2 regions of the Agrococcus sp. TSP3-2-1 genome follow, and region 1 is predicted to be linked to the other one. Evidence: riboswitches for the same ligand, from Rfam matches in the RefSeq annotation. Region 1 holds a riboswitch; the other holds the start of a gene.

The links. A riboswitch is a leader RNA that binds a small molecule or an ion and turns the genes downstream of it on or off. The one in region 1 is predicted to bind thiamine pyrophosphate.
Region 2: it holds a riboswitch for thiamine pyrophosphate, as region 1 does, so the genes downstream of both, thiM (hydroxyethylthiazole kinase) here and ACP7BI_RS08200 (ECF transporter S component) in region 1, are expected to answer to the same signal.

What each region holds. Positions count from the first base shown of each region.
Region 1 covers NZ_JAFCWN010000004.1:281,209-292,850, forward strand. The annotation lists gene ACP7BI_RS08145 (phosphotransferase enzyme family protein) at 1-284, shown strand, start outside; gene ACP7BI_RS08150 (Rv2578c family radical SAM protein) at 299-1,372, opposite strand; gene ACP7BI_RS08155 (YdcF family protein) at 1,438-2,409, shown strand; gene gatC (Asp-tRNA(Asn)/Glu-tRNA(Gln) amidotransferase subunit GatC) at 2,447-2,746, shown strand; gene gatA (Asp-tRNA(Asn)/Glu-tRNA(Gln) amidotransferase subunit GatA) at 2,746-4,272, shown strand; gene gatB (Asp-tRNA(Asn)/Glu-tRNA(Gln) amidotransferase subunit GatB) at 4,269-5,780, shown strand; gene ACP7BI_RS08175 (GlsB/YeaQ/YmgE family stress response membrane protein) at 5,895-6,167, shown strand; partial or broken gene ACP7BI_RS08180 (LLM class F420-dependent oxidoreductase) at 6,267-7,160, opposite strand; gene ACP7BI_RS08185 (LLM class F420-dependent oxidoreductase) at 7,248-8,282, shown strand; gene ACP7BI_RS08190 (DUF3097 domain-containing protein) at 8,311-9,165, shown strand; gene ACP7BI_RS08195 (SGNH/GDSL hydrolase family protein) at 9,162-9,923, opposite strand; TPP riboswitch at 9,970-10,079, shown strand; gene ACP7BI_RS08200 (ECF transporter S component) at 10,101-10,724, shown strand; gene ACP7BI_RS08205 (ABC transporter ATP-binding protein) at 10,721-11,642, shown strand, end outside.
Region 2 covers NZ_JAFCWN010000010.1:17,821-29,462, reverse strand. The annotation lists gene ACP7BI_RS12710 (FBP domain-containing protein) at 1-501, shown strand; gene ACP7BI_RS12705 (S10 family peptidase) at 530-2,023, shown strand; tRNA gene ACP7BI_RS12700 (tRNA-Pro) at 2,129-2,202, shown strand; gene ACP7BI_RS12695 (hypothetical protein) at 2,248-2,718, opposite strand; gene ACP7BI_RS12690 (TetR/AcrR family transcriptional regulator) at 2,798-3,028, shown strand; TPP riboswitch at 3,042-3,133, shown strand; gene thiM (hydroxyethylthiazole kinase) at 3,125-3,934, shown strand; gene thiE (thiamine phosphate synthase) at 3,931-4,584, shown strand; gene ACP7BI_RS12675 (bifunctional hydroxymethylpyrimidine kinase/phosphomethylpyrimidine kinase) at 4,608-6,086, shown strand; gene ACP7BI_RS12670 (NUDIX domain-containing protein) at 6,090-6,458, shown strand; gene ACP7BI_RS12665 (hypothetical protein) at 6,551-6,706, shown strand; gene ACP7BI_RS12660 (hypothetical protein) at 6,787-6,957, shown strand; gene ACP7BI_RS12655 (GAF domain-containing protein) at 7,022-7,480, shown strand; gene ACP7BI_RS12650 (aldo/keto reductase) at 7,520-8,350, shown strand; gene ACP7BI_RS12645 (NAD-dependent epimerase/dehydratase family protein) at 8,352-9,137, shown strand; gene ACP7BI_RS12640 (TetR/AcrR family transcriptional regulator) at 9,141-9,734, opposite strand; gene ACP7BI_RS12635 (MMPL family transporter) at 9,844-11,642, shown strand, end outside.

The sequences.
Region 1 (11,642 bases):
TCGACCTCGCGGTCGCGGCGCTGCTGTTCCCGCTTGAGCACGCGGGCTCCGGCGGGAGCGCGCTCGGCAGCGACGAGTGGGCCGCGTTCCGCGGCGGATACCTCTCCGAGGCGCACCTCACGCAGCAGGAGCGCGACATCTGGCCCACCGCCCTCACCTACATGAAGCTCGAGTGGGGCACGTGGCACCTCACGGAGGGCGTGGAATCGGAACCGGAGGGGAACCTCGGCTACCTCGACGACCTGCTGACGCTCGACGAGCACGCCCGCTTCCCGCTGCACTGAGGTGGCGCCGCCGCTCAGAAGAGCGTCGCCGCCGCGAGCATCGGCTCGCCCGAGGTGCTCGGCAGCTGCTTCGCGCGGTTGCTCGGCGCGACGGCCGAGATGCCGGTGCCGGGTGCGACGACGGTGCGGCCGAGCCCATAGCCGCGCTGCAGCGGGCGGATGCGATCGCGCAGCCACGAGCGGTAGTCGGGGTGCGCGTAGGACCCGAAGCGACCGCGCTCGTCGCGGTAGACCCGGTCGTAGAGCGGCAGCAGCTCGGGGTGCTCGGCGCGGAGCCACTGCAGGTACCACTCGCGCGCGCCGGGCCGCAGGTGCAGGGCGCTCGCGATCGCGCTCGTCGCGCCCGCCTCGGCGATCGCCGCGAACGCTCGCTCGAGGTGCTCGCGCGTGTCGGTGAGCCCCGGCATGATCGGCATCGCGAAGACGGCGCAGTCGAGCCCCGCCTCGCGGACGGCGCGCACCGTCTCGAGCCGAGAGCGCGTCGTCGGGGTGCCGGGCTCGACCTCCTGCTGCAGCTCGTCGTCGAAGATCGCGATCGACATCGCGATCGAGACCGGCACGTCGCGCGCGATCGACTGCAGCAGCGGCAGGTCGCGCCGCAGTAGCGTGCCCTTCGTGAGGATCGAGATCGAGGCGCCGTGCCGCGCGAGCGCGCGCAGCACGCCCGGCATGAGCCGGTAGCGGCCCTCCGCGCGCTGGTACGGGTCGGTGTTCGTGCCCAGCTGCACGGCGTCGACGTCGCGGCGCGGCCCCGCGAGCTCGCGCTCGAGCACCTCGACGAGATTGGCCTTCACGACGATGCGGGAGTCGAAGTCGGCGCCCGCGTCGAGGTCGAGGTAGGTGTGCGTGTTGCGCGCGAAGCAGTAGCGGCACGCGTGCTGGCAGCCGCGGTAGGGGTTGATCGTCCACGCGCCGCTCATGAAGCCGTCGCCCGCGACGTGGTTGAGCGCGCTCTTCGCCGTGATCTCGAGGAACGACATGCCGTCGAACCCCGGAGTCGGCCATGACTCGAGCACGCTCGAGCGCTCCTCGAGACCCGGCAGCGCGTCGTCGTCGACGTGCGTCGCGGCTTGCGTCTCCCATCGCATGACGATCATTCGAACACACGTTCGATCTTGCCGCAAGCGGCGCGCCGCCCGGTTAGGGTCGCAGCGTGACGGCGGTGCGGGGGCGGATGCGCGTGCTGGCTCCCGCGATCGTCTCCGGTGCGGTCGTGGTCGCGCTCGTCGCGATCGTCGGCGTCCTCGTGGCTGCGCCGGTCGCGCGCTGGCTCGACGCCGACGCTCGCGAGCCGCTCTGGGGCACCGTCGTCGTCGCCGCGGCGATCGCGACCATCACGCTCGGCGGCGCTTCGGCGTGGCACGGTCTCGTGCTCACGCGGCTCGTGCGCGTGCGGCTCGTCGACCGGCTCATCGCGGCGCTCGGAGCCGGCATGCTGCTGCTCGCCGCCGGCATCGTCGCCGCGGTCGGGATCGAGCCGGCGCTCGCGCGCGCCGCGCTGCTGCTCGCGGCGCCGCTCTGGGCCGCGGGCCTCGGCTTCGCGGTGCTCGTCGGCGCGATGCTGCTGCACGCGCGAGCGCCGCTGCACGAGCCGCCCGGCGCCGTGCTCATCCTCGGCGCGGGGCTCCGGGGGCGCGAGGTCGGCCCGCTGCTGCGCCGACGCGTCGAGCGGGGGGCGGAGGTCTGGCGCGCAGCGCTGCCCGGCCGGCCCGACGCCCGCATCGTCGTCGCCGGCGGCCAAGGGCCCGACGAGGTGCGCACCGAGGCGTCGGCGATGGCCGAGCACCTCGCCGGGCGGCTCGGCGTGCCGCCCGGCGCGATCGACCTCGAGCAGGCGTCGACCTCGACGCGCGAGAACCTCGAGCTCTCGCGGCCCTTCGTCACGGGGGAGCGGGCGCCGCTCGCGGTCGTCACGAGCGGCTACCACGCCTATCGCACGGCGTGGCTGCTCGCCGAGCTCGGCATGGACGGCGTCGTCGTCGGCGCGTGGACGCGACCCTCGTACCGACCCGGCGCCGTCGTGCGCGAGGCGCTCGCGATCGCCGCCGACGCGCGCCGGTGGTGCCTCGCGGCGGCACTCGCGATCGAGGCGCTCGCGGTCTGGGCGCTCGTCGTCGAGCCGTAGGATCGAGGGCGAACCCCCGCTGCCGACGAGGAGACGCATGTCCGAGATCACCCGCGACGACGTCCAGCACCTTGCTGGACTCGCTCGCATCGCGGTCACCGACGACGAGGTGACGAGCCTCACGAGCGAGCTGTCCGCGATCGTCGATGCGATCGCGACCGTGAGCGAGATCGCCGGCCCCGACGTGCCCGCCACGAGCCACCCCGTGCCGCTCTCGAACGTCATGCGCGACGACGTCGTCGGCGAGACGCTCTCGGCCGAGCAGATCTTCGCCGGTGCCCCGAGCCACGACGGCGAGCGCTTCCGCGTCTCGGCGATCCTGGGGGAGGAGCAGTGATGGAGCAGGCGCAGAGCGGGGATCTCACCCGCCTCGCGGGCCATGAGCTCGCGGCGCTCCTGCGCAGCGGCGAGGTCTCGTCGGTCGAGGCGACGCGGGCCCACCTCGACCGCATCGCCGAGGTCGACGGCGACGTGCACGCCTTCCTCCACGTCAACGAGGCCGCGCTCGAGCAGGCGAGGGCGATCGACGAGCGCCGCGCCGCCGGTGAGGAGCTCCACGAGCTCGCGGGCGCCCCGGTCGCGATCAAGGACGTGCTCTGCACGGTCGGCATGCCCTCGACCTCGGGCTCGCGCATCCTCGAGGGCTGGATCCCGCCCTACGACGCGACCGTCGTCGCCCGCCTGGGACGAGCCGGCCTCGTCGCGCTCGGCAAGACCAACATGGACGAGTTCGCGATGGGCTCGTCGACCGAGCACTCCGCCTACGGCCCGACTCGCAACCCGTGGGACCTCGAGCGCATCCCCGGCGGCTCGGGCGGCGGCTCGGCGGCCGCGGTCGCGGCGTTCGAGGCACCCTTCGCGCTCGGCTCCGACACCGGCGGCTCGATCCGGCAGCCCGCGGCCGTCACGGGCACGGTCGGCGTGAAGCCCACCTACGGCGGCGTGAGCCGCTACGGCGCGATCGCGCTCGCCTCGAGCCTCGACCAGGTCGGCCCCGTGACCCGCACGGTGCTCGACTCGGCGCTCATCCACGACGTCATCGGCGGCCACGACCCGCTCGACTCGACGAGCCTCGAGCGCGAGTGGCCCTCGTTCGCGGCGGCGGCGCGCGAGGGCGCGTCGAGGGGCGACCTCGCGGGCGTCAGGGTCGGCGTCATCAAGGAGCTCGACTCCGAGGGCATCGCCGCTGACGTGCAGGCGCGCTTCCAGGAGACCGTGCAGGTGCTGACGGATGCGGGGGCTGAGGTCGTCGAGGTCTCGTGCCCATCGTTCGCGTACTCGGTCGCCGCGTACTACCTCATCCTCCCGGCGGAGGCATCGAGCAACCTCGCGCGCTTCGACTCGGTGCGGTTCGGGCTGCGGGTCGAGCAGGCCGGGCAGACGGTCGAGGACGTCATGGCCGCGACGCGCGAGGCCGGCTTCGGCGCCGAGGTCAAGCGCCGCATCATCCTCGGCACCTACGCGCTCTCCGCGGGCTACTACGACGCCTACTACGGCTCGGCGCAGAAGGTGCGCACGCTCATCCAGCGCGACTTCGACGCCGCGTTCGAGCAGGCCGACATCCTCATCAGCCCCGCTGCGCCGACCACGGCGTTCAAGCTCGGCGAGAAGCTCGACGACCCGCTCGCGATGTACGTCAACGACATCACGACGATCCCGGCGAACCTCGCGGGCATCCCCGGCATGGGCCTGCCGATGGGCCTCGGCGACGACGGGCTGCCCGTCGGCCTGCAGCTGCTCGCGCCGATGTTCGAGGACGAGCGGCTCTACCGCGCAGGGGCCGCGATCGAGGCGCTCCTCGCACAGCGCTGGGGCGGCATCCTCGCCACCAAGGCACCCGAGCTCGCAGGAGGCGCTCGATGAAGGACAAGCTGATGGACTTCGACGAGGCGCTCGAGCGCTTCGAGCCCGTGCTGGGCTTCGAGGTGCACGTCGAGCTCGGCACGCGCACGAAGATGTTCTCCGCCGCGCCCAACCCCGCGCATCCGGACTTCCACGACGCCGAGCCCAACACGCTCGTCGACCCGCTGAGCCTCGGCCTGCCGGGCAGTCTGCCGGTGGTGAACGCCGAGGCCGTGCGCTACTCGATCTCGCTCGGGCTCGCGCTCGGGTGCGAGATCGCGCAGTCGTGCCGGTTCGCGCGGAAGAACTACTTCTACCCGGACACGCCGAAGAACTACCAGATCTCCCAGTACGACGAGCCCATCGCGTTCGAGGGCGCCGTCGAGATCGAGCTCGCCGACGGGCGGCAGGTCTCGATCCCGATCGAGCGCGCGCACATGGAGGAGGACGCGGGCAAGCTCACGCACGTGGGCGGCTCGACCGGCCGCATCCAGGGCGCCGAGTATTCGCTCGTCGACTACAACCGCGCGGGCGTGCCGCTCGTCGAGATCGTCACCAAGCCGATCTTCGGCGCCGAGCACGACGCTCCCGAGCTCGCGAAGCGCTACGTCGCGGCCATCCGCGACATCGTGCTCTCGCTCGGCATATCCGAGGCGCGCATGGAGCGCGGCAACCTGCGCTGCGACGCGAACGTGAGCCTGCGTCCGCGCGGCCAGGAGGCGCTCGGCACCCGCACCGAGACGAAGAACGTCAACTCGCTGCGCTCGGTCGAGCGCGCCGTGCGCTACGAGATCCAGCGGCAGGCGGCGATCCTCGCCGCGGGCGGCACGATCGTGCAGGAGACGCGGCACTGGCACGAGGACACGGGCGCGACGAGCCCGGGCCGACCGAAGTCGGACGCCGACGACTACCGGTACTTCCCCGAACCCGACCTGCTGCCGCTCGCGCCGAGCCGGGAGCTCGTCGAGGAGCTGCGCGCGCAGCTGCCGGAGCAGCCCGTCGCGCACCGCCGCCGCCTCAAGGCGGAGTGGGGCTTCACCGAGCTCGAGTTCCAGGACGTCGTGAACGGCGACATGCTGCACCTCGTCGAGGCGACGGTCGCCGCTGGCGCGACACCCGGGGCGGCGCGCAAGTGGTGGACGGGCGAGATCGCCCGGCTGGCGAACGAGCAGGGCGTCGAGGCGTCGAGCCTCGTCGAGCCGGCGCACGTCGCGCAGCTGCAGGCGCTCGTCGACGAGGGCGCGCTCACCGACCGGCTCGCGCGGCAGGTGCTCGAGGGCGTCATCGCCGGCGAGGGCGCTCCCGCCGAGGTCGTCGAGTCGAGGGGGCTCAAGGTCGTCACCGACGAGTCGGCGCTCGTCGCCGCGGTCGACGAGGCGCTTGCGGGCCAGCCGGACGTGCTGCAGAAGATCCGCGACGGCAAGGTGCAGGCGGCGGGCGCGGTCATCGGCGCCGTCATGAAGGCGATGCGCGGACAGGCCGATGCGGCACGAGTGCGGGAGATCGTCCTCCAGCGGGCTATGGATTAGTCAGGGACGCCCCAGGAACCTTCCAGGAACCTGCGGGAGGCTTGCTCCCAGTTCGCACAGGCGGGCTCGGCGGAGTGAAACCCTTGCACCGCTGCAGAGAGAAGGGACCACACTATGGGCATTCTCGGTTGGATCGTCCTCGGCCTCATCGCCGGCGCCATCGCCAAGCTGATCCTCCCCGGCCGTCAGGGCGGGGGCTGGATCATGACCCTCATCCTCGGCGTCGTCGGAGCACTGCTCGGCGGTTGGATCGGCTCCGTGCTGTTCAACACCGGCATCGAGGGCTTCTTCGACCTGTCGACGTGGCTGCTGGCCATCGGTGGCGCGCTGATCGTGCTCCTGATCTGGGGCCTCGTCACCAAGAACCGCGGTCGCACCACGGCATAACCGCCGTCGCGACGCACGAGAGGGGGCTGCCTGCGGGCAGCCCCCTTCCGCGTGCCCCCGCGTCTCAGCCCGCGACGGAGCGGTGACGCCCGCGAACGAGGCGAGCTCGTCCAGGTGGTCGAGGTCGTTCGTGTCGAGCACCTGCAGGTAGACGCGTTCGACGCCGTCGTCGGCGAGGCGGCCGAGCAGGTCCTCCACCTCGGCGCGCGAGCCGGCCACGCCGTGCTCGCGCAGCTCCTCGGGGTCGCGACCGATCGCATCCGCCCGCCGTCGGAACGTCGCCTCGTCGTCGCCGACGCACGCGACGAGCGCGACCGAGCGCACGACCGGGCGCTCGCGCTCCTCGCGCTCGATCGCCTCGTCGAGCGCGGCGAACAGGGGCCGGATGCGCTCGAACGGCGGGAACGAGAGGTTGTGCTCGTCGCCGAACTGCGCGGCGAGCCGTGGCGTGCGCTTCGCGCCCAGCCCGCCGACGATCACGGGGATGCGCTCCTGCACGGGCTGCGGGAGCGCGGGGGAGTCCTCGAGGCGGTAGTGGTCGCCGTCGAACGAGAATCGCGCGCCCGTGGGCGTCTGCCAGAACCCCGTCACGATCGCGAGCTGCTCCTCGAGCAGGTCGAAGCGGCGCTCGGGGAAGGGGATGCCGAAGGCGCGGTGCTCCTGCTCGAACCAGCCGGTGCCGAGGCCCAGCTCGACGCGGCCGCCCGACATCGCGTCGACGTTCGCGACCTGCACGGCGAGGATGCCGGGGAGCCGGTAGGTGACGGACGAGACGAGCGTGCCGAGCCGCACCCGCTCGGTGTCGCGAGCGAGGCCCGCGAGCGTCGTCCACGCATCCGTCGGCCCGTAGCCCGGGTCGCCGTCGCCCATGCGGAGGTAGTGGTCGGAGCGGAAGAAGCCGTCGAAGCCCAGCTGCTCGGTGCGCAGCGCGACCGCGAGCAGCTCGTCGTAGGAGGCGCCCTGCTGGGGCTCGGTGAAGATGCGGAAGTCCATGGAGCGAGGTTACGGAAGCGGCGCGCCGCTCGTGCATCCCGCACAACCCGACCGTTGCGCGGGGCCGGAGTGGGCAGGATGGGGACCATGGACTACGGCTACATGCTCGGCTACTGGAAGGCCGCGCCGCCCGCGGGGGCGCTCGAGGCGGTGCAGGCGGCGGAGCGGCTCGGCTTCGACTCGATCTGGACGTCGGAGGCATACGGATCGGATGCGTTCACGCCGCTCGCGTGGTGGGGTGCCGCCACGACGCGCATCCAGCTCGCGACCGGCATCGCGCAGCTCTCGGCGCGCACCGCGGCGTCGACCGCGATGACGGCGATGACGCTCGACCACCTCTCGGGCGGACGGGTCATCCTCGGGCTCGGCGTGAGCGGGCCGCAGGTCGTGGAGGGCTGGTACGGGCAGCCGTTCCCGAAGCCGCTCGCCCGCACGCGCGAGTACGTCGCGATCCTGCGCAGCATCATGGCGCGCGAGGCGCCCGTGACGGCGCCCGGCCCGCAGCTGCCGCTGCCGCTCACGGGCGAGGGCACGACGGGTCACGGCAAGCCGCTCATCTCGACGCTGCACCCGCTGCGGCAGCACATCCCGATCCACCTCGCCGCGGAGGGACCGAAGAACACGTCGCTCGCGGCCGAGATCGCCGACGGCTGGCTGCCGTTCCTGTTCTCGCCCGCGCAGGACGCCGCCTCGCGCGCGCTGCTCGAGGAGGGCTTCGCGAAGCGCGACGCGGCACTGCCGCCCGCGGATCGCTTCGAGGTCTCGGTGCCGGTGCCGATCGTCGTCGACGCCGACGTCGAGGCGGCGGCCGACCGGGTGCGGCCGATGATCGCGCTCTACGTCGGCGGGATGGGCGCGAAGGGCGCGAACTTCCACTACGACGCGGTCGCGCGGCTCGGGTTCGAGGCGGAGTGCGCCGAGATCCAGGAGCTCTACCTCGCGGGCCGCAAGGCCGAGGCGATCGCCGCGGTGCCGACGCGGCTCGTCGACGAGATCGCGCTCGTCGGGCCGATCGAGCGCGTGCGCGACGGGCTCGAGCGCTGGGAGGAGTCGGTCGTCACGCGCATCCTCGTGCAGGGCGACCTCGCGACGCTCGAGGCGGTCGCGCGCCTGCGCGGCTGAGCTTCCCGGCACGTCTACGATCGATCGAGTGCTGATCGACTGGGACTCGTGGGGCGGCGACGTGCTCTCGCCGGAGGCGGAGGCGGCCAGGAAGCCCCCGCCGCCCAAGCAGGTCGCGGCCGAGCGCGAGCTCGTCGTCGAGCGGCACGACGGCTACGTCGGCGCGGTCGTCGGCATCGAGGCGGGCCACGTGCAGCTCGAGGATCGGCGCGGCAAGGTGCGGCTCTTCCCGCTCGGCCGCGGCTTCCTCGTCGAGGGCGTCGAGGTCGAGCTCGTGCCGCCCGCGGTCGAGAAGACCGCGCCGACCCGCACGGCGTCGGGCTCCCGCGCCGTCGAGGGGCTCAAGGCGCGCGTCGCGCTCCCGAGCCGCATCCTCGTCGAGGGCACCCACGACGCCGAGCTCGTCGAGCAGGTGTGGGGCCACGACCTGCGGGTCGAGGGCGTCGTGGTCGAGCCGCTCCACGGGGTCGACGACCTCGCGGGCATCGTCGCGGAGTTCGCGCCGAGCGCGACGCGCCGCCTCGGCATCCTCGTCGACCACCTCGTGCCCGGCTCGAAGGAGACTCGGATCGCCCAAGCCGTGGAGCGCGGTCCGCACGCCGCGCACGTGCGCATCGTCGGGCATCCGTTCATCGACATCTGGCAGGCCGTCAAGCCCGCGCGGCTCGGGATCGAGCGCTGGCCCGACGTGCCGCGCGGCGAGGACTGGAAGCAGGGCACGCTCAAGCGGCTCGGGATGCCGCACGGCGACCAGCAGGACGTCGCGCGCGCGTGGCAGCGCATCCGCGGTCGCGTGCGCGATTGGAACGACCTCGATCCGGCCCTGCTCGCCCGCGTCGAGGAGCTCATCGACTTCGTGACGACGGGGCAGTCGGGGGCCTAGGCGATCGGCGGGACCTCGACGAAGCCGGGCAGCTTCGGGTCGCGGCCGTCGCCCGAGGAGCGACCCGTGAACCGGCGGCCGAGCCACGGCATCACGAACTCGCGGTAGTAGGCGACGTCGCGGCGGCCCTCGGCGGTCGAGATCGCCGCGAGGTCGCGCCACGACTCGGGCGCGGGGTGACCGAGCGCCCGCAGCACGTTGCTCGCGACGTGCGCGTGCCCGGCGGCGTTGAGGTGCAGCCGGTCGCGCGACCAGAAGCGGGGGCTCCGCAGCTCGACGTCCGACCAGTTGTCGACGTAGGGCGCGTCGAGGTCGGCGACCCGCGAGACGACGGCGCGCGCGAGCGCATCGCCGCGGCGCTGCATGACGGCGCCGATGGGCATGACGCCCGAGGGGTTGCCTCCCGAGAGCAAGATGGGGCGGATGCCTGCGGCCGCGATGCGGTGCGCGGCACCCGCGAGGCGCTCCCCGACGTGGTCGATCGAGACCTTCGGTCGGAGGATGTCGTTGCCGCCGCCGTTGATGCTGATCGCGTCGGGGCCGAGCGCGATCGCCGCGTCGAGCTGCTCGTGCAGGATCTGCCCGAGCTTGCGGCCGCGGATCGCGAGGTTCGCGTAGCGCACCGGTGCGGCCTGCGCGGTCGCGAGCCCAGCGGCGACGAAGTCTGCCCAGCCGCGCACCGAGCCGTCGGGCAGCTCGTCGCCCACGCCCTCGGTGAAGCTGTCGCCGATGGCCACGAACGATCCGATGTGCTGCACCCGTCGAGCCTACGCGCGCCACCCGCTCGGCGCCCCGGGCTAGACTGGCTGGCGACACGGGAGTCCGGTGCGCCGGGCTGAGAGGAAGGCTGAAGCCTTCGACCGTCAAACCTGATCTGGATCATGCCAGCGCAGGGAGGACACGCACCCGTGCCATTCCACCGAGAAAGGCACTTCATGACCAATGCATCCACTGCATCCGCCTCGTCGACCGGGCGCCGCCGCATCGGCCGCTGGCGGGTCGTCGACATCGTCGTCGCCGCCGTGCTCGGCGTCGCAACCGGCCTGCTGTTCGTGCTCTGGAACAGCGTCGGCTACGCATGGTTCAGCGTCATGGACGCGCTCACGCCCGGCTTCGGCGGCCTCGCCGTCGGCATCTGGCTGATCGGCGGCGTGCTGGGCGGGCTCATCATCCGCAAGCCGGGCGCGGCGCTCTTCGTGGAGCTGCTGGCGGCGACCGTGTCGATGCTGCTCGGCAGCCAGTGGTCGATTGAGACCGTCTACTCCGGCATCGCGCAGGGCCTGGGCGCCGAGCTGATCTTCCTGCTGTTCGCCTACCGACGCTTCGGCCTCGGCGTCGCCATGCTCGCCGGCATCGGCGCCGCCGTCGCCGCGTGGACGCTCGAGCTGTTCATCTCGGGCAACCTCGCCATGAGCGGTGAGTTCCTGATGATCTACCTCGGCTGCCTCGTCGTCTCGGGCGCCCTGCTCGCCGGCGTGGTCGGCTGGCTGCTGACACGGGCGCTGGCGGCGACCGGTGTGCTCGACCGCTTCGCGTCGGGTCGGTCGCGCGGCCGGTGACCGGCTCCCGCATCCGCGCTCGCGGGTGGGGCTGGCGGCACGCCGGGCGGGAGGCGCCCGCCGTCGCCGGGCTCGACCTCGACGTCGAGCCCGGCGAGCGCGTGCTGCTGCTCGGGCCTTCGGGCGCGGGCAAGTCGACGCTGCTCGCCGCGCTCGCCGGCGTGCTCGGCGGCGACGAGGAGGGCGAGGAGACCGGCGAGCTGCTCGTCGACGGCGCCCACCCCGCGAGCCGGCGCGGCCTCGCCGGGCTCGTGCTGCAGGACCCGCAGGCCAACACGATCATGTCGCGCGTCGGCGACGACGTCGCCTTCGGCTGCGAGAACCTCGCGGTGCCGCGCGACGAGATCTGGGCGCGCGTGCGGGACGCGCTCGGCGCCGTCGGCCTCGACGTCGGCCTCGACCGCTCGACGGCGGCGCTCTCGGGCGGGCAGCGGCAGCGGCTCGCGCTCGCGGGCGTCATCGCCATGCGGCCGGGCCTCATCCTGCTCGACGAGCCGACCGCGAACCTCGATCCCGTCGGCGTCGTCGAGGTGCGGGATGCGGTGGCGCGCGTCGCCGCCGAGACCGGGGCGACGCTCGTGGTCGTCGAGCACCGCGTCGACACGTGGCTGCCCGTCGTCGACCGCGTCGTCGTGCTCGAGCCGCGCGGGGGCGTCGCGGCAGACGGATCGCCCCACGCGGTGCTCGAGGTGCACGCGGAGCGCCTCGCGGCGGGCGGCGTGTGGGTGCCGGGGATCCCGGTCGAGGTCGAGCGCGCGCGCCGCGCGGCCGGGCCGGCGCTGCTCGTCGCGGAGGCGCTGCGGTCCGGCCGCGCTGGCGAGGCCGTGCACGAACCCGTCGACGTCGAGGTTCGTGCTGGCGAGGCACTCGTCGTCACCGGCCGGAACGGCGCTGGCAAGTCGACCCTCGCGCTCACCC
Region 2 (11,642 bases), on a different contig from region 1:
ATGCGCGAGGTGACCGAGGAGCAGCTCCGCGCGTGCTTCGTGAACGCGACGCGGCGCGAGCTCGAGCAGCTGCCCATGCCGGGGCTGCACGAGACCATCTGGGACGAGCGGGAGTACCTCGGCTGGCGCGATCAGCGCTCGAGCCGGGTCGGCTACATCGTCCACTGGCGCGGCGACGAGCTCGTCGGGGTCGTCGTGCGCGCGGCGCCCGGCGGCCTGCGCCCCGGCATCGCGGCGATGTGCTCGATGTGCCACTCGACGCAGCCCGCGACCCAGGTGCGGATGTTCAGCGCCCGGCTCGCGAGCCTCGACGGCGACACCGGCAGCTCGATCGGCACGTACCTCTGCGACGACCTCGCGTGCTCGCACATCATCCGCAGCGGCCCGCCGCACCTGACGAGCCCGGCGCGCATCGCTGCGCGCGGTGCCGCGCTGCTCGAGCGGCTCGAGCGCTTCACCGCCCGGGTCGAGCGCGCGACGCGCGAGGCGCGCGAGGGCTGAGCGGCCTGCGGTTCGATAGCGTCGGCGCGTGAACGACACGCAGCGCAGCGACGACTCCAAGCCCGCACCCGACACCGGCATCACGCAGCTCGACGACGAGCTCATCACCACGCGGCACACGCTCGCGACCGACGAGGGCGAGCTCGCCTACACGGCGCGATCGGGCCGCGTCGTGCTGTGGCAGGAGAAGACGGAGGACGACGTCTTCCGCGGCCGCCGCGCCCGCGCGCAAGTCGCGATCACCGCCTACACGCTCGACGGCGCCGATCCGACGCAGCGTCCGGTGACCTTCGCGTTCAACGGCGGTCCGGGATCGGCGAGCGTGTGGCTGCACATGGGCGTGCTCGGGCCGCGCCGCGTGGTGATGGGCGACGCGGGCTCGCTCGCCGCGCCGCCCTACGGCATCGCCGACAATCCCGAGTCGCTCCTGCGCGTCTCCGACCTCGTCTTCATCGACCCCGTCTCGACCGGTCGCTCGCGGCCCGCCGAGGGCGAGAAGGCGAAGGACTTCCACGGCTTCACCGCCGACATCGAGTCGGTCGCCGAGATCGTCCGCCAGTGGGTGACGGCCGAGGGCCGCTGGCTGAGCCCGAAGTTCCTCGCGGGCGAGTCGTACGGGACGACGCGCGCCGCGGGCCTCGCGCAGCACCTGCAGGGCGAGCTGGGCATGTACCTCAACGGGCTGCTGCTCATCTCGAGCGTGCTCGACTTCTCGACCGCCAACTTCGAGCGCGGCGGCGACCGCGCGCACGCGATGTACCTGCCGTTCTATGCTGCGACGGCGTGGCAGCACGGCTTCCACGGAGGCCGCTCGCTCGAGGAGGTCGTCGCCGAGGCGCAGGACTACGCGGCACGCGACTACCCGTACGCGCTGGCTCGAGGCGCCAGGCTGACGGCGGAGGAGAGGGCGGATGCGGTGGCTCGCGTCGCGCGCCTCACCGGCTTGAGCGAGTCCTACGTCGACCGCGCGGACCTGCGCATCGAGCACTGGCGCTACTTCGGCGAGCTGCTGCGCGACCGCGGCCTCACCGTCGGCCGGCTCGACTCCCGCTTCACCGGCCCCGCGGCGAGCGGGATCGCCGAGCACATGGACGCCGACCCGTCGATGGACGCCATCCTCGGGCCGTACGCGGCCGCCTACCAGCACTACCTCCACCACGAGCTCGGCGTGCGCGACACCGGGCCGTACCACGTGTTCGGCAAGGACGTCATCGAGCACTGGAGCTACAAGGAGTTCGAGAACGCGCCCGTCTACGTCATCGACCGGCTCTCGCGCGCGATGCGGCAGAACCCGCACCTCGCGGTGCACTTCGCGTACGGCTGGTTCGACGGGGCGACGCCGTTCTCGGCGGCCGAGGACTCGGTCGCGCACCTGCAGATCCCCGAGGCGCTGCGCGACAACCTCGAGCACCGCTACTACGAGGCCGGCCACATGATGTACGTGCACGAGCCCTCGCGCGTCGCGCAAGCGGCGGACCTCGCCGACTTCGTCCGCCGCCGCTCCGGTCGCTCCGCTCCCTGAGCCGGTCCGCGCCGAAGGCGCCGAGCGTGTCGAAGGGCGAAGCAGCACCTCCCGCATGCGGTAGTCTGTCTTGGTTGCCTCCGGGCGACTCGGTCGCGAGAGCGACGGGATGTGGCGCAGCTTGGTAGCGCACCTGACTGGGGGTCAGGGGGTCGCAGGTTCAAATCCTGTCATCCCGACAGGAAAGCCCAGGTGAGAGCACGTTTCTTGCCTGGGCTTCGTCGTCAGTGTCGGAGGGTTTGCGCAGACCTTCGCCGACCCAGGCGCGATGCGTCGCGAAAGCCGTGAGTGGGTGCGCTGCCGCGGGCCGGGACACGGCCGGGACCGGGCTGGACGGAGCGACGACCTTCATACCGGGCACGAAGGGGTACGGATGACGAGGGGGGCGCAGGCCTGGCCATGCCGTAGATCTTCGCGGCGTGGTTGACGATCTGATCCAGCGCGAGCAGCGAGAAGTTGATGGTCATGATCTCCACCACCGGGCGAAGCCCCAGCATGGCGGCACCGATCGCGGCACCGGTGAAGCCCTCCTCGGCGATCGGGGTGTCGACGGTGGCCTCCTCGCCCAGGTCCAGATGGCAATAGCCGCCGATCTCCGCCTGCGTGTACGAGCGAGCCGCACGCTCCTCGAATCGACGGATCGCATGGTTGGCGACGGGCGTCGACTCACGAGGCCCATAAGCGGGGAAGGCCACCAAGAGCGACGATTCAGCGAACAGGGTTCGCAAGCGGGGCCGTCCGACCGCTGAAGAGCGCGCGCAACGCAGGGATCAGATCCTCCATGCGGCCGTCGGTTCGTTCGTCGCGAGCGGCTACGGCCAGGTCACGATCGACGAGATCGCCACCGCTTCCCGGGTCACCAAACGCACGATCTACGCGTACTTCGGCGACAAGGCGGAGGTGTTCACCGCCGCTATCGAGCGGTTCCGCGCTCGCGACCTTGCGAATCTCGAATCGACCGCGGACGCTCTGCTCGACGTCGCGTCGCGGCTCTCCTGCGGGTAGCGTGGAGGGATAACCACGTGACACGGGGTGCCCGGCAGGGCTGAGATCACACCCGTCGAACCTGATCTAGTTCGTACTAGCGAAGGGATGTCGCGCATGACGCGCACGCCAGAGAACCTGCTCGATTTCACCTGTTACGCCCTGGACGGGGTGCGCGCCCAAGCGCCGCTCGTGCACTGCATCACCAACAGCGTGGTGGTGAACGTCACCGCCAATGCACTCCTCGCCCTCGGCGCATCGGCCGCGATGGTCGACATCCCCGGCGAGGCCGGACCGTTCGCCCGGGTCGCGTCCGGCCTCCTCGTAAATCTCGGGACGCCGGCCACGGAGCAGCGGGAGGCGATGTTCGAGGCGGTGGAGGCCGCGAACGGCGCGGGAACGCCGTGGGTGCTCGACCCAGTCGCGGTCGGCTCCCTCCCAGTGCGGACATCCCTGAGCCACACACTGAAGGATCTGCACCCAACCATCGTGCGGGGGAACGCGTCGGAGATAATCGCCGTGGCCGGCTCTGGTGCGGGTGGACGGGGCGTGGACGCCTCCGACGGGGTGGACGCTGCCGTGTCGGCCGCGCAGTCGCTGGCCGAGCGCACCGGGGGAGTCGTCGCGATATCCGGGCCGGTGGACGTCGTCACCGACGGACGCGGTCTGGTGCGGATCGCCAACGGCGACGCGCTGCTGACGAGGATCACCGGAGGCGGGTGCGCGCTCGGCGCGGTGATGGCCGCGTTTGCAGCGGTGGACGCAGATCGGTTTGCGACCACGGTCGCCGCGATCGCCGTCTACACGGTCGCGGCGGAGCTCGCCGCCGAGCGCTCCGCGGGGCCGGGCAGCTTCCAGCCGGCGTTCCTCGACGCGCTCGCCGCTGTCGACGCGGACACCGTCCGCAGCAGGGCGGTGCTGTCGTGAGCGTCGATCTGTCGCTGTATCTCGTGACGGACTCTCGCCTTGCCGCGTCGGCCGGCCACGAGCTGGCCGACCTTGCCCGCGCGGCGGCGGAGGGTGGCGTGACGGTGGTGCAAGTGAGGGAGAAGGACACCTCTGCCGGCGCGTTCCTGGAGATGGTGCTGCGCGTCGCCGACGTCCTCCCCTCTGAAGTCGCAGTTCTGGTGAACGACCGGGTGGACGTGTTCCTCGCCGCCCGCTATGCCGGGGCCCGGGTTGCCGGCGTTCACGTCGGTCAGTCCGATCTGCCAGTGGAGGCGGTGCGGGAGCTGATCGGGCCGGATGCGGTCCTCGGGCTGAGCGCGGCCACGCCGGAGCAGCTCCGTCTCGCCGCAGACAGTCCCGCCCGCGTTGACTACGTCGGCATCGGGGCCGTGCACGCCACGACCACGAAGAAGGACGCGCCCGAGCCGCTCGGCCTGGACCGGTTCGCCGATCTGGTGGCGGCGAGCGCGCTGCCCGCGGTCGGGATCGGGGGAGTTACGAGGGCCGATCTGCCGGCGATGCGCTCGGCGGGAGCGGCCGGAGCCGCGGTCGTCTCGGCGATCTGCTCGGCCCCCGACCCCCAGGCCGCCGCGGGCGAGCTGCGCGCGGCCTGGGAGGCAGCATCGTGACCGGGGCTCGGCGGGCGCCGCGCGTGTTGAGCATCGCGGGCACCGACCCGACGGGCGGCGCTGGCATCCAGGCGGATCTGAAGAGCATCGCCGCGAACGGCGGCTACGGCATGGCGGCAATCACCGCACTGGTCGCGCAGAACACCCACGGCGTCCGCTCCGTGCATGTGCCTCCGGTCCCGTTCCTTGCCGAGCAGCTCGATGCGGTGTCGGACGACGTGGAGATCGACGCGGTCAAGATCGGCATGCTCGCCACCACGGGCGTCATCCACACCGTGCGGGACTGGCTCGACCGCGTCCGCCCGCCGGTCGTGGTGCTCGACCCGGTGATGGTCGCCACCAGCGGCGACCGTCTCCTCGACGCGGACGCCGAACAGGCGCTACGCGAACTGCTCTCCCGCACGGACCTGCTCACCCCGAACATCCCGGAACTGGCCATCCTCGCCGGCGAGCCCGCCGCGACCGACTGGGCGGCGGTGGTAGCACAGGCGGGACGGGTCTCCGTGCGATACGCGGTGCGCGTGCTCGCGAAAGGCGGCCACCTCGCAGGGGCGGAGCTGCCCGACGCGCTCGTCGACGCGCGCGGCGACTCCGTCGAGATCGTCGAGTTCCCCGGCATCCGCATCGACACGACCAACACGCACGGCACCGGCTGTTCGCTGTCTTCCGCCCTCGCCACCCGGTACGCACGCTCGGGGGACTGGACCGAGGCGGTGGGGGAGTCCAAACGGTGGCTCAGCGAGAGCATCCGCCACGGCGCCGAGCTGGAGGTCGGTTCGGGGCACGGACCGATCAGTCACTTCGCGGGGCTGTGGGAACGCGGCGGCAGCGAAACCCGTCCCGCGCCCGCGGAGGTCGAGGCGCAGTGGTGGGAGCACATCCGCGAACTCCGGGACGGGATCGACGAACTGCCGTTCGTCACCGGGCTGGGAGACGGCACCATCGACCGCGACGCGTTCCTCTGGTATCTGGCGCAGGACGCCCTCTACCTCCGCGACTACTCCCGCGTGCTCGCCGACGCCAGCCGTCTCGCGCCGACGGCCGAGGAGCAGGCGTTCTGGGCCGGATCCGCGCAGGGCGCCATCGCAGCCGAGCTGCAGCTGCACGAGAGCTGGCTCACCTCGGAGGCCATTGAGGGTGCGCGGCCCAGCGACACCACGACCGCGTATCTGAACCATCTGCTCGCGTGCGCGGCCCGCGGGGACTACCCGGTGCTGATCGCTGCGGCGCTGCCGTGCTTCTGGCTCTACCAGGACGTCGGAACCCGCCTCCACCCCCTCTCCCATCCCCGGCATCCCTACCGGTCCTGGCTCGACACCTACGCCGATCCGGCATTCGAGGCCTCCACGCGGCGTGCGATCGACATCGTCACACAAGTCGCCGCCGCGGTGGACGAGACGAAGAGAGCCGAGATGCGCGAGGCGTTCCGTGCCTCGGCCGCTCACGAGCACGAGTTCTTCGCCGTCCCCACCTCACGGCGACCCACGCCAAGAGAGGCATGACCGATGTCTCCCATCCTCGCCGCGAGCGGTGGCGTCACGGACGACGCAGGCAGATTCCTGCTCGTCCGAAGGAGACATCCGGCGGAAGCTGGACGATGGAGTGTGCCCGGCGGAAGCGTCGAACCAGGCGAGACGATGCCCCAGGCCGTTGCTCGCGAGGTGCTCGAGGAGACGGGCATCGTCGTGACCGTTGGGAGGAGTTGTGTGGACCGGTCCTACCCCGGTGTGTTCGATCTAGAAGATGCTGTGCTCGAGCTGGACGACGGAGCCGCGCTGCGCCATGGGCTCTTGTACGGACCGGGGACGTGGTACTCGCGTGACGGCGCGAACGCACAGATCGCGCGCGACGGGACGCTCACCGCGACCGCATGACCGATCTCCTTCATCCACGTGGACGACGCCGCGACCGCAATGCGAGCGGCTCTGCCCTGGCCGCGCGGAGTGTGCCTGTCCAATCCAGGAAGGTGCGCAAGGTCTGCGGAGCGGACGAGGTCGACGACTTCTTCATCGTCACGAGCGACTTCCAGTGCTACCTCATCGCGGTCGCCGCAGTCTGCGGTCTCCAGGCGATCCACCTGAAGGGGTACAGCCACTACCGCGTCTCGCGGTGGGCAGACTGATGCGGACCCAGCCCGGCGGCGCGCCGTGGATCGCAGGAGGGTCGCATACGCTGTGGTCCTCTCCGACGGAAGGGGTCATCGTGCATCCAGCAGAAGAGCACTCCGCGCCGCAGCACATCCCGGGCGCCGACGAGCACAGCATCCCCGAGCTCGAAGCCGACCAGGACGTGCCGCCGCGCCCTGAGGAGGAGATCGCCGACGTCCTGCGGTCGGAGCCGGACACGGCGGATCATCGGCAGCGGGACCGCTGACCGTGACATCGGGGGACCGCCCCACCCCGTGATCGAGCTCGAGCCGCCTGTCTATCGCGCGCCCATGCGCTCCCGTCGCTCTGACGCCCCCGCCGGTGCCGCCGTCGAGCGGGCGTTCGCCCAGGGCCTCGTCGGCATGGGCGGCGCGCTCGACCCTGCGCCGCGCTCCGTCGCCGAGGCGGCGACGCTCGCGGCCGAGCAGCACGACGAGCGGCTCGCCGCTCGCATCGAGCGCTTCGCCGACGCGCCCGACGGCGCCTTCGTCTGGACTCGCGACGACGACGGGCTCGCCTGGCTCGGGCGGCTGGCCGGGCCGTGGCGCTACGACGCGAGCCCGGATGCGTCGGCTGCCGACCTCGTGCACGTGCGGCCGTGCGAGTGGCTCGGGGCGCCGATCGCCGACGCCGCAGTGCCGCCCGCGGTGAAGGCGACGTTCGCGCGCGGCGGCCTCAACTGGCAGCGCACCCATGACACAGCCGTCGCGTCGCTCTCGGCCGCCATCTGGGCGCGCGGCGTAGGGTGACGCCGAGGGGCCCCGTCCGGCCCGTCGGAGGAGCATCCGATGATCCCCACCACCACAGCCCACAGCGGCCTCACCCTGCCCGTGCTCGGCTTCGGCACCTACAAGCTCAAGGGCCGGGCGGGCACCGATGCAGTCGGCCGCGCGATCGAGCACGGCTACACGCTGCTCGACTCCGCCTTCAACTACGAGAACGAGGGCACGGTCGGTGCCGCCGTGCGCGCATCCGGTCGTCGTGACGACCTCATCGTCACGTCGAAGCTGCCCGGCCGGCACCACGAGCGCGACGCGGCGCTCGCGACGATCGAGGAGAGCGTCGCGCGCACGGGGCTCGAGCGGCTCGATCTCTACCTGATCCACTGGCCCAACCCGCGCGTCGGGAAGTACGTGGATGCGTGGGGCGCGCTCATCGAGGCGAAGGAGCGCGGGCTCGTGGAGGCGATCGGCGTGTGCAACTTCCTGCCCGAGCACCTCGAGCGACTGCGGGCGGAGACAGGCGTCGTCCCCGAGGTCAACCAGATCGAGCTGCACCCCTACTTCCCGCAGGAGGAGCAGCTCGCCTACGACCGCGAGCACGGCATCATCACGCAGGCGTGGAGCCCGCTCGGTCGCGGCAACGACCTGCTCGAGCGCGGCGAGGTCGTCGAGATCGCCGAGGCGCACGGCGCGACGCCCGCGCAAGTGCTGCTCGCGTGGGCGATCGCGCGCGGTGCGGTGCCACTGCCGAAGGCCGCGTCGGCCGAGCGGCAGCGCGAGAACCTCGGCGCGCTCGACGTGTCGCTCGGCGACGACGAGGTCGCCGCGATCACCGCGCTCCGCCGGCCCGACGGGCGGCTCGGCGGGCAGGATCCGGCGTCGTACGAGGAGCTGTGACATGACGGAGCAACGGCGCCGCATCCTCATCACCGGCGCGACGGGCGCCATCGGCCTCGTGATCTCCGAGCGGCTGCAGGGCGACTACGACGTCGTCATGCACGGCCGCACGCCGCGCAGCCCACGGCAGGAGCGCGAGCTCCGCGAGGCGGATCTCACCGACTTCGAAGCCGTGCTCGAGCTCATGGACGGCATCGACACCGTTGTGCACCTCGCCGGCAGCGCGAGCCCGGAGTCGACGTGGGACGACGTGCTGGGCGCCAACATCGTCGGCACCCGCAACGTGCTCGAAGCGGCCCGCGAGGCGGGCGTCCGCCGCGTCGTGTTCGCCTCCTCGAACCACGCGATGGGCGTGTACGACCGGCTCGAGCAGTGGCCGGTCTACCCGCACCAGCTGCCGCGCCCCGACTCGCTCTACGGCCTCTCGAAGGCGTTCGGCGAGACCCTCGGCCGCTTCTACTTCGACGAGCACGGGCTCTCGTTCATCGCCCTCCGCATCGGCTGGATGACCGACGACCCGGCGAGCGCCGACCTCGACATCCTGCACGCGATGTGGCTCAGCGAGGACGACGCCGTGCAGGTGTTCCGCTGCGCGATCGAGGCGCCCGTCGACTTCGGGCTCTACTACGCGATCTCCGACAACCCGAACCGCCGCTGGGATCTCACGAACACCATGCTCGAGCTCGGCTACCGGCCGAAGGACTCCTGGGCGGATGCGGCACCCGGTGGCGAGGACGTCGTCCCCGAGGGGGAGTCGGTGCCCGACTCGTGGCCCGAGGGCTCCTAGGGATCAGCTCGGCGACACGGTGTCGTCGGCTGCGCGCCCGATGAGCAGGTCGACGAGCCGCGCGGCGTCGTCGGCGGTCGACGAGGTGCGGCTGAGGGCGCGCAGCACGACCGCGCCGATGAGCGCCTCGGCGAGCTGCTCGGTCGCGACGTCGGCCCGCAGGCCCGTCGTGGTGCCGATCGCCGCGTCGAGGCGGCCCGAGATCGAGGCGGAGCCCGTGAGGCTGTCGCGCAGGCGCGCGCCCACCTCGGGGTGCTCGGCGGCGGCCGCGAGCAGCGAGAGCACGAGGCCCGGCTCAGCATCGATGACCGCGAAGACGGTGGTGAGCCACTCCTGCATGTCTGCGCGCACGTCGCCCGTGTCGGGCAGCGCCAGCCGGTCGTCGAACAGCAGCCCCTCGAGCAGGCACTCCGCGACGAGTGCGCCCTTCGAGCGCCACCAGCGGTAGATCGTCTGCTTGCCGACGCCGGCGCGCGCGGCGACGCCCTCGATCGTGAGGTGCTCGTAGCCGCGCTCGGCGAAGAGCGCCGCGGTCGCGTCGAGGATCGCGATGCGGACGGCTTCGCTGCGGACGGGACCCGTGCGGGGGAGGGACATGGCACCTCCAGGGCCACAGAGAAGACGAGACGGTGCGTGTTATCTTAGTCCTCGCTTGTCGTCGTCGGGAGCGCTCGGCCTCGGCTCGCGCGCGGATCGGAAGGGCCTCATGGCCGAGCTGCTGCACCGCCTCGGGACGTTCGCCGCGCGCCGCGCGTGGACGGTCCTCATCGCGTGGATCGTCATCCTCGCCGCCGCGATCGGCGGCTTCCTCGTCGGCTTCAAGGGGTTGTCGTCGAGCTTCGACATCCCCGGCACCGCCTCCGGTGAGATCGTCGCCGAGCTCGAGCGCGAGCTGCCGGACTTCGCCGGCGCGACCGGCACCGTCGTCGTGCACGCGACCGACGGCGCGATCACCGACGAGCAGCGCGAGCAGCTCGCCGAGCTCATCGAGGGCGCGGAGTCGCTGCCCGACGTCTCGGGCGTCAACGACCCGTTCGCGACCGAGGCCGAGCGAGCCGATCAGGCGCAGCAGCTCGAGGACGGCCGCGCCCAGCTCGAGGCTGGCGAGGAGCAGCTCGACGCGGGCCTCGCCCAGCTCGAGGCGGGCATCGCGGCGCTCGAGGAGGGACAGGCGGCGCTCGACGCCGCGCGAGCGCAAGCCGAGGCCGCGGGCTTCCCGACCGCGCAGCTCGACGCGCAGCAGGCGCAGCTCGACGCGCAACGCACCGTGATCGACGAGCAGCGAGCGCAGCTCGACGAGGGGCAGGCCGAGCTCGACGAGCAGAGCGCCAGGCTCGAGCGAGGTGAGGAGCTCCTCTCGCTCGCCGACGGCATCCGCCTCGTCTCGGAGGACGGCGCCACCGCGCTCGTGACCGTCTCGTACACCGAGACGCGCCTCGAGCTGCCGCAGGAGTCGAAGGACGCCACGATGGCGCACTTCTCCTCGCAGCCCATCGACGGGCTCGAGATCTCGTTCTCGACCGACATCGCGCAGGGCGTGCCCGAGATCCTCGGCATCGGCGAGGCGGTCGGCGTGGCGCTCGCGGCGGTCGTGCTCGTCGTCGTGCTCGGCTCGATGCTCGCGGCCGCCCTCCCGATCGTCACCGCGCTGCTCGGCGTCGCGATCGGCGCGATGGCCGTGCTGTCGTTCTCGGGGGTCGTGCAGATGGCGTCGGTGACGCCGATCCTCGGCGTCATGCTCGGCCTCGCGGTCGGCATCGACTACTCGCTCTTCATCATCTACCGCCACCGCAAGCAGCTGCTGCGCGGCGCCGACGTCGTCGAGTCGATCGGCCTCGCGAACGGCACGGCGGGCAACGCGGTCGTCTTCGCCGGCGTCACGGTCATCGTCGCGCTCCTCGCGCTCGGCATCACCGGCATCCCCTTCCTCGGCCTCATGGGCGTCGCGGGCGCCGTGAGCGTCGCGATCGCGGTGCTCATCGCGATCTCGGCGACGCCGGCCCTGCTCGGCCTCGCCGGCCGCCGCATCCTCAGCCGTCGCGCGATGGCGAAGACGGAGGCCGCGGGCGACGAGGCGGATGCGATGCGCTCGGTGCGCCCGATGTCGAGCGTGCGCGCGGTCCTGAGCGCCGTGCTCGCCGTCGCGGTGCTCGCCGCGATCGCGATCCCTGCGCTCTCGATGCGCCTCGGCCTGCCCGACGGTGGCTCCGAGCCCGCCGACTCTACCGCCCACCGCGCCTACAGCCTCACCGAGGAGGCCTTCGGCGAGGGGCAGAACGGCCCGCTGCTCGTCACCGCGACGATGCCCGGCGACCTCGACGCGCTCGAGGTCGAGCAGCGCCAGCTCACCGTCGCGCGCGAGCTCGCGGCGACCGACGACGTCGTCGCCGTCGCGCCGATCGCCGTCTCCGACGACGCCGGTGAGGGGGCACGGCTCGCGGTCTTCCAGGTCGTGCCTGCGGAGGGCCCCAACAGCGAGTCGACCGAGGCGCTCGTGCGCGAGCT